Regions from separate parts of the Vallitalea guaymasensis genome, predicted to be linked through region 2. Evidence: riboswitches for the same ligand, from Rfam matches in the RefSeq annotation. Region 2 holds a riboswitch; each other region holds the start of a gene.
The links. A riboswitch is a leader RNA that binds a small molecule or an ion and turns the genes downstream of it on or off. The one in region 2 is predicted to bind lysine.

Region 1: another riboswitch for lysine. It lies ahead of HYG85_RS02075 (Na+/H+ antiporter NhaC family protein); the one in region 2 lies ahead of dapA (4-hydroxy-tetrahydrodipicolinate synthase).
Region 3: another riboswitch for lysine. It lies ahead of kal (3-aminobutyryl-CoA ammonia lyase); the one in region 2 lies ahead of dapA (4-hydroxy-tetrahydrodipicolinate synthase).

What each region holds. Positions count from the first base shown of each region.
Region 1 covers NZ_CP058561.1:466,158-469,449, forward strand. The annotation lists gene mnmH (tRNA 2-selenouridine(34) synthase MnmH) at 23-1,087, shown strand; lysine riboswitch at 1,153-1,329, shown strand; gene HYG85_RS02075 (Na+/H+ antiporter NhaC family protein) at 1,439-2,956, shown strand; gene HYG85_RS02080 (acyl-CoA dehydratase activase-related protein) at 3,046-3,292, opposite strand, start outside.
Region 2 covers NZ_CP058561.1:985,047-988,338, reverse strand. The annotation lists gene dapB (4-hydroxy-tetrahydrodipicolinate reductase) at 22-783, opposite strand; gene dapA (4-hydroxy-tetrahydrodipicolinate synthase) at 895-1,779, opposite strand; lysine riboswitch at 2,202-2,382, opposite strand; gene htpG (molecular chaperone HtpG) at 2,497-3,292, opposite strand, start outside.
Region 3 covers NZ_CP058561.1:4,338,296-4,341,587, forward strand. The annotation lists gene HYG85_RS18585 (GntR family transcriptional regulator) at 1-663, shown strand, start outside; gene HYG85_RS18590 (DUF6512 family protein) at 784-1,326, opposite strand; lysine riboswitch at 1,727-1,922, shown strand; gene kal (3-aminobutyryl-CoA ammonia lyase) at 2,111-2,491, shown strand; gene kce (3-keto-5-aminohexanoate cleavage enzyme) at 2,502-3,292, shown strand, end outside.

The sequences.
Region 1 (3,292 bases), 520 kb from region 2:
ACTTCGAAAAGAGGAAATTATAATGGAAACCATATCTATTGATAAATGTCTACATATGGATAGAGTTATTTTCATAGATGTCAGAACTACTAAGGAATTTGAGGAAGGAACAATACCGGGAGCTGTCAATGTACCTATCTTCAATAATGAAGAAAGAGCCTATCTTGGACATACTTATAAAAATGTTAATAAAATAACTGCAAAAGAAGAAGGTTTTGAAATAGCTTCCCATAAGCTGCCAGAAATCTATGCTAAGATTAAAAAAGCAGCCAAAGGGTATAGTAAAATTGTTATATTCTGTTGGAGAGGTGGACTTAGAAGTAAATCTATCGCTACAGTCATATCTTTGATGCATCTCCCAGCTTATCAACTAGAAGGTGGTTATAAGGCATACAGAACCTATATATTAAAAGACTTTGAAAGAAGATTAACCCTTCCATCTCCATATATTGTTTTACATGGCTATACTGGTTGTAGTAAGACTTTGTTGTTAAAAGCTCTAGAAAAAGCTGGTATGCCTGTACTTGACCTTGAAGGATTAGCCAATCATCGTGGTTCAGTATTTGGTGGTGTAGGTCTAGGTGAACAGCCTCCACAAAAAGCATTTGAATCTTATGTCTATGATAAAACCATATCCCTTGATGACTCACTTGTTTTCGTTGAAGCGGAAAGCTCAAAAATAGGTAGAAGAGTCGTTCCTGCATATGCTATCAATCATATCAAAACAGGTATCCACGTACTTGTCAATCTTGACAAGGAAATTAGAATACAGAGATTGTTAGATGATTACATGGAAACTAATGGTACTTTTGAAGAAAACCTGTCTTTTATAAAAAATTCACTCACTACAATAAAATCATATATGTCCAATCATGATTACAACTTGATGAATGAATATATTGAAAATGGTAATCTTCATGATTTTGTAGGTTTACTGCTTGATAATTATTATGACCCTATGTATAAGAAATGGAAAAAATATTATGGTACTTTTGATTATGAAGTAGACTCTAGTGACATGGACGTAGCTGTAAGAGAACTCATTGAAATATTTAACAAAGAAAGTAAAATACCTAGAAAAGGTTAATAATAATAAATTCAACTTGACATTATACATTGTCCTCCTGTATAATTCAATACTGACAATTGAATAAGCATAATAGAGGCGCAGAGATTATTAGTAATCATAACCTAGCTTGGCAAGCGAATAAAGTATGATGAAAGGATGATCTGCCGAAGCATTATTTTCCGCCAATAAATAATGTTGGAGTTAAGTTTAATAGACTTATCACTCTCACTACCTACCGTAGTGAAGGCGCTATTATTTGAATAAGATACTTTCAGACAATAGTGTACCTATTGTCTTTTTTAATGCTATAAAACACATCCAAATTTAGTCATTAGAAGTTTTAAGAAAATGAAATAATAGGAGGAAATTATGGAACTTTTATTAAGTTTAGTACCAGCAATCATAATGATTGTATTAGTTATCATAACAAAAAAAGTTATCATGTCACTATCTGTTGGAATCATCATAGGTTCATTGATTGCACATGGTTTCAATGTGTTGGACACAATATCTTACATAGGTACAACAGTTTGGGAAATAATAACAGATTTTTCTTGGCACATGCCAATAGTAGGTTTTTTATTGTTACTAGGAATCATCACAACTCTTTTAACGATTACCAATTCCACTAAGGCATTTGCTGATTTTGCAGTTTCAAAGATCAAGAATAAGAAAGCAGCACAAATTGTTGCATGGATTCTAGGAATTGTCATCTTTATTGATGATTACTTCAATGCTCTAGTTATAGGTGAAATCTCAAAACCTATCACAGACCGTTATAGTATCAGTCGTGCCAAACTCTCATATATCATTGATTCAACAAGTGCTCCAGTAGTTATCTTATTACCAATCTCTACATGGGGAGCTTACATAATCGGTACATTAACAGGTGTTTTCAAAAAAGTTGGCTATACTGCAACTACAGGAACTGGCGCATACTGGCGAATGATTCCTATGCAATTTTACGCTATTGTAGCTCTTATAATGGTCTTTGTAGTTATAAAATTCAATATTAACATTGGTAAAATGAAAACTTATGAGCGAAAAGCCGAAGAAGGAAATGATATCAGCTGTTCAAAATCAGCTGAAGATATCTCTCATGTACAGGCGGTTACTAACAAAGGTTCTAAGTGGGCTTTAATAATCACTATCCTATCACTTATTATCCTAATCTTAGGTGGTATGTTATATGACGCCAAATGGGACATTAGTCAAATGTTATCTGTAGATATTACTCTTCCACTCTTCCGTGGTTCTGTAATCACTACAATCATAGCAACTATATTTGCTATAACCACTGGTGAAGTTTCAGGAAAGCATCTTTTCCGTGCTACTAAGTCAGGTATCCGTTCTATGCTTCCTGCATCAATAATCTTAATTGCTGCTTGGACACTAGTTGAGGTTATAGATAAACTTAACACTGGTCAATATTTGGCTGATTGGATTGAAACTTCTCAAATGAACCCTAGCCTATTGATACCTATTATGTTCATAATTGGAAGTTTCATCGCTTTTATGACTGGAACCAGCTGGGGAACTTTTGGTTTATTATTACCAATTGTTGGTAAGATATTAGCTGCAACTGATCCTTCAATGATGTTACCAGCTATGGCTGCTGTATTAAGTGGTGCTATCCTTGGAGATCACTGCTCACCAATAAGTGATACCACCGTACTTTCTGCTACAGGAGCTCAAGCAAAACTTGATGCTCACTTTACGTCCCAATTACCGTATGCGTTAATAGCTGGTCTTATATCCTTTGTAGCCTTTATAATATATGGATTTACTAAAAATCTATTATTATGTTATGGTGTAATAATAGTAGAATTTGCTATTTTCATTTTTATTACTAATAAGCTAAAGAAACCAACAGAGGTTAACCAATAGAACAATATGAATTTAATATATTTAATCAATAAATAAATAGCTGTGGGATAATACATTTTGGTATATTATCCCACAGCCCCTTTTTTATTCTATAGTATTTTTTTCTTCTCTACTAATTGCTCAGTATTCTCCAAATCTTTGAATGCTACTGCAAACATTAATTTTATTCGATTAAGTTGATTAACTTCACTGGCTCCAGGATCATAATCTACTGTTAATAGATTAGCCTCTGGATATTTTTCTTTTAGAGCTCTTAGCATTCCTTTTCCTGTTACATGGTTAGGCAGACAAGCAAAAGGCTGCATACATATGATATTTTTAACACCACTATCTAGT
Region 2 (3,292 bases):
GCTGACGTAATATTACTTTTTTTAATTACCTTCAATTACATTCTGCATATCATACATACCTTCAGATTTTTGGCTTAAGAACTTAGCAGCATTCACAGCTCCAACAGCAAAAATGTCTTTTGATAAGGCACTGTGATTAAGTTCTACTATTTCATCTTTTCCAGCAAAAATAATTGAATGCTCACCAACGATTGTACCACCTCTAACAGCATGTATACCTATTTCTTTTGAATCACGTTTAACTCTTTCCTTAGATCTATCATAAGTATAGGAATATTCATTATTGAGAGAAGCATTGATTGAATCAGCAATAGCTAATGCTGTACCACTAGGAGCATCAATCTTTTGATTGTGATGTTTCTCGATGATCTCAATATCAAAATTTGCTGAGGTAAGGGTTTGAGCAGCTTTCTTTACTAAGTTAAGTATCAAATTAACTCCAAGTGACATATTAGCTGATAAAAGGATAGCAATCTCTTTACTAGCTTCATTAACTAAATTGATTTGTTCATCATTCAGACCAGTTGTACATAAAACAACAGGTATTTTTCTAGACTTTGCATAGTCGATTAATGAAGGTACAGCTTTGGCTGTGGAGAAGTCGATTATAACATCTCCTTCAACATCTAGAGTGTTAATATCAGTAAAAACAGGGTAGGGGTTATCAATATGATCAGATATATCAATACCTGCTACTATAGAGGCATCATTATCTTCTTCTACTATTTTAGAAATTACCTGTCCCATTTTCCCATTACAACCATGCATTATAATTCTAGTCATTGTAAAACTCCTTTCATTTTAAAAGCTTTCCACGAAAAAAAGTAGTTTTTTCCATAGTATATAAATAACCACTGAATACTGAATCAAAATGTATTCAGTGGTTTTAATGATTTAGATAGTTATTCCTAATTTTTTAATTGCATTCTCAACTCGTAATCTATTAGCTGGTTCCATATCTGTTAATGGTAAGCGACATGGGCCAGATGGAAGACCTAAATAATTCATAGCAGCTTTTACTGGTATCGGATTGACTTCACAGAAAAGTGATTTAATCAATTCATGTAATTTAAGTTGTAGATCAAGACTTCCTTTTACATCCCCAGTTAAAAACTTGGCTACTATGTCATGAGTTTCTTTTGGTAGAATGTTTGCTACTACGGAGATAACACCTTTACCACCTAGAGAGAGTAGAGGTACTATCTGATCATCATTACCAGAATATAGATCAAGATTACCTTCGCATCTAGCAACTAATTCAGTAATATGACCTATGTTTCCACTAGCTTCCTTTATAGCAACGATATTATCTACTTTTGATAATTCTACTGCAGTATCAACATCAATGTTAAGACCTGTTCTTGATGGTACATTATATAATACAACAGGGATATCAACGCTGTTGGCAATAGAAGAAAAGTGTCTAATCAATCCTTTTTGAGTAGTTTTATTATAATAAGGAGTCACTTGCAATAGACCGTCAGCACCAAGCTTTTCAGCTCTCTTAGATAATTCAATACCATGCTTAGTGTCATTGCTTCCAGTTCCAGCTATGACAGGTACTCTTTTATTAGTCCTGTCTATTGCCACTTTTATACATTCAAGATGTTCCTCATCATTAAGTGTTGATGATTCACCAGTTGTACCACAGATAACAATACAATCAGTTTTATTTTCTATTTGAAAATCAATTAATTTTTCTAACCCTTCAAAGTTAACACTCATATCATCGTTAAATGGTGTTACTATCGCTACACCAGATCCTGTAAAAATAGACATATAACAACCTCCTAAGATTTTATATACAAAATTATTTACCTACATCTATAAACTTTACATTTTATTATTACTTACTATTTTCCTTGAAATCTTTTACGTGACATAGTCACTCATGTTTATCTTATAGAAAAGTCCTATTTCTAAAGCATATGAAATGCTCAAAATAGCTTTTTATTCTACTTTAGTATATCTGTTTTTCACCAAAACATCAATATAAGGTAAGCAAATATTTACGATTTCATGTGGAAATTTATTTTTATGATTATCAGACCTCCTATTTCTATTACTTACTTAATATATTATATTGCTATTAACTAAAATAATTGAAATTTTTGTTTAATATTTCAGTAATTAGTGGAGGATAAGATTTAAATAAAAAACAGTCGGCGTTATGTGCCGACTGTGAAATAATCAAATAAAATGTCACAAGTAGCACCCCATATATAATAATATATATGACAGTTATATAGCTATTGACTATATACCCAGACAGAAAATAAAACAGGTATTTTCTTCTTCGGCACCTTACCCTTTCAATAATTATCACTTTTGCCTGAACAAATCAAATTACTTACTAATGTAAAATGCTCCTCTACCATACTAAACTATTAAATTTTGTATTATAATATCACTAATGTAGATATTTGTCAAATATTATCTACTCAAAATTTCCCACTTAATAATTAAAGGTGGGAAATTTGAGCTGTCTATTAAAGATTAGATTAATTTTTGAAGTATCTTATTACTTCTTTCAATGAATTTAGTCATTGCTTCAGGGGATAACTGCTTATGACTTATCATAGCTAAATCATAAATTTGATTACAGAATATATCAGTATTCTCGTTATCCTTATTATCAATGATATATTTAACTAACTTGTTTTTCTTGTTAAGTAGAAGACTTTCATTACTTGGCATAGCTGCGCTGTCCATTCCAAACATACCGTACATTTTGCTCATATCCTGCATTCTACGAGATTCTTCAGGTAATATTATCATAGCTGATATATCTTCTGATTTTAGATTCTCCATAGTTACAGTAAGATTTTCATTAGCAAGAGCTTTTCTGAATACAGTTTGAACTTCTTCACTAAGTTTTTTGTTGTCTTCTTCACTTGTACTGTCTTCATCTTTTAGACTATCAGTAAGGTCAGCATCTATTCTAGCGAATTTTATATTGTTTTCACTTTCCTTCATCTCAATATGTGAAATATAAGGTTGGTCAATAGTTGTATTCATTATGACAGCTTCCATACCATTATCTTTGAACATCTTGATGTATTGAGATTGAAGAGTTTCATCTGTTACATAATAAACTTTATTTTCATGTTTTTCTTTATTTCTATCTAAATACTCTTCAAGAGTTACATAATCGCCAGTTGTTGTTTTATATAAGATGATTCCCTTTGTTTTATCAAAGAACTTATCGTCTTTTAAGCATCCGAATTTAATGAATGGATGAATATCATCCCAGAATTTTTCATAGGATTCTTTTTCTTTCTTATATAATGAA
Region 3 (3,292 bases), 2.3 Mb from region 2:
ATACGCTTGGGAATTTGGAAAGAAAACGAAAAAATCCCATCAGAATTAAAGCTAATGGAAGAATATCATTCAGGACGTGGAACAGTAAGAGAAGCTATTAAGTTAATTATAGACGAAGGCTATTTATATATAAAAAAAGGTATTGGAACTTTTGTAGCTCAAAGAGAAGTTGGAATATCTATTGAACCATTTGTAAGTTTAACATATTTCATTAAGATGCGAGGCTTGAACATAAGTACTAAGATACTAGATAAAAAAGAAATTATAATAGATGCAGAAATAGCTGAAAAAACAGGCATAAAAGAAAATACAAAATGCCTTTTTGTAAAACGACTCAGGATGATGGATGGACGACCCATTGGGCTGGAAGTCTTTCATTTTGTATATGAAGAGGAGAATTTCTTCAAAGATTTTAACTTTGAAAATGGTATATCTCATTACTTATTTGAAGAACTGAAAGTTTCTGTAACCAAAATGAATATGGACTTGGAAATTGTAAAAGCTGTAGGTGAAGAAAAAGAATTACTTCAATTGAATGATGACAGTAAAATGATGATTTCTAATAGAGTTGTCTATGTGAATGATAAAAAAGATATACTCTATCACTTAAAATTCTATTGTGGAGAAAAACTCAGTAAAATAGGTATGGATAATTTTGTATAGAAAAATCTATATTGTGAGAATAGATTTATAAAAATAAAGCTGTTTGGTAATATATTTTATTAGCACTGACATAAAATATATTACTAGACAGCTATTTTACTTTTATAGAATACTTAATCTTCAACTTTTAGGAGGTATTCCATAATATCCTGTTGTAGAATCTTTAAAGAAATCACACTGCAAAGGTCTAAAGGTAAATAGAGTAATTACCAAAAACAGTAATAGAAAAATATAATAACCTATAAGATTTTTGCATTTACTTCTTTTTGGAGATTTTAATATAAAATAACTTACCAATTGACCAACAAAAGCTCCAATAATATATGTTACTACATGAAGTACCATTTCACCTTCGCCAAAAATGCACTCATATAAGAATATCAATAAATAAGTAGTTCCAATAAAAACTAGTACTGACATAGCTTTTGCGAACACAAAATTATTAACATCATATCTTACGAAAAAATATTCAATGATGCTTACTAAAATAACAGGATAAAACATTATTTTGATATGTTCCCACTGGCTTTCATTAACTGGACTGAATATTCCTATAAACGTACATTCTGTCCACTCATATAAGAAGTGAAATAAACTTCCTACTAGTATTATTGCAATTGCCGATACAATTTCAGCTATAATAACCTTTTTATGGTCATTCATAAAACCACCACCTTCATATGTCTATAGTATATGTCAATGAACTTTAAAAAATAGTCATATCTTAAAAAAAGTTAATAAAATATACAGTTTTATTTTATTATAATTATTAAACCATAAAAAAATATTTCGAATGATAAAAGTATTATCAGAATAATTGAATATTAAAATAGAAGATGATAATATAAAAACATACCCCTAAGTCTTCTAAAAATAATTATAATAGTAATCTTAAATATTATAATGTAATAAGTCTAATAACAAACTAAAATGACCCCAAGCTAACTATATCATGATTATATTATAACTATATGAAATAGTAATTTGACAAACACAATTAAATAATAAATTGAATATGATTATTATATAGATTCATATAACAATCTATATAAATATTATATAAAACATGAATAGAGGCGCGAAGGAGAGGGTAATCTTTAATTGTTAAGGAGAAGAACCTCCAATATTAAAGATGAATGGTTCCTTTGCCGAAAGAGTATGTTGGTTCTTAAATATATTCTTGGTGATAATGACAATACATTATCACTGCCATAAGGGATGATTAGATATCCTAAGTTTTATGGAGAGCTATTTATGTATTGAAAATAAGATTTCATTACATAAATAGCTTTTATTTACGAAAAGCATTGAAATCTTATTTTCAGTGCTTTTCTTGCGTTATGTGACTGGATTTAGGGTGGAAAATTGAGAAAAAGGGAGTTGATAGTAAACGTTTTAAGGTTATTACTTAGAAGTAACTTAGGTTTGGGAGAAAGGAGTTAGGTAGATGAAATCATTAATAAGAGTAAGAATGAGTTGTCATGACGCTCATTATGGGGGAAATCTAGTTGATGGAGCTAAGATTTTACAGCTTTTTGGCGATGTAGCAACAGAATTATTGATTAAAAATGATGGGGACGAAGGATTATTCAAAGCATATGACAATATTGAATTTATAGCTCCTGTATATGCTGGTGATTACATAGAATGTGAAGGACAGATTACTGGTTTTGGAAACACTTCAAGGAAAATGGTATTTGAAGCAAGGAAAGTAATAAGACAAAGACCAGATATAAATGATTCAGCAGCTGAGGTTATGGAAGAGTCTGTTGTAGTATGCAAGGCAAGTGGAACATGTGTAGTTCCTAAGGACAAACAAAGAAAGTAGGGAAGTAGTTATGGAAAAATTAATAATTACAGCAGCTATTTGCGGAGCAGAAGTTACCAAGGAACATAATCCTACTGTACCTTACACTGTGGATGAAATTGTAAGTGAAGCCGAGAAAGCTTACAAAGCTGGAGCAAGTATCATTCATCTACATGTAAGAGAAGATGATGGAACTCCTACACAAGATAAAAATAGATTCAAAGAATGCATAGATGGTATAAAAGAAAGATGCAAAGATGTAATCATTCAACCATCCACTGGTGGGGCAGTAGGGATGACAAATGAAGAGAGATTACAGCCAATATATCTTGATCCTGAGATGGCAACACTGGATTGTGGAACTTGTAATTTTGGTGGTGACGATATTTTTGTTAACACTGAAAACACAATAATAGAGTTTGCAGAAAAAATCTATGGTCTAGGTATAAAGCCTGAAATAGAGGTTTTTGACAAAGGTATGGTTGATATGGCACTTAGATTATACAAAAAAGGTATTCTAAAAGCGCCACTCCATTTTAACTTTGTATTAGGAGTTAACGGAGGAATAGCCGCAACACCTAGAGATTTAATATACTTAGTGGACAGTATTCCAGATGATGCAACTTATACAGTAACTGGTATAGGACGAAATGAGTTCAACATGGCTACTATAAGTATTATTATGGGTGGACACGTTAGAGTAGGTTATGAGGATAATATTTACATGAAAAAAGGTGTGTTAGCAAATTCCAATGGAGAGCTTGTGGAAAAAGTAGTGACGTTAGCGAAAGAACTTGGAAGAGAAATTGCAACTCCTGATGA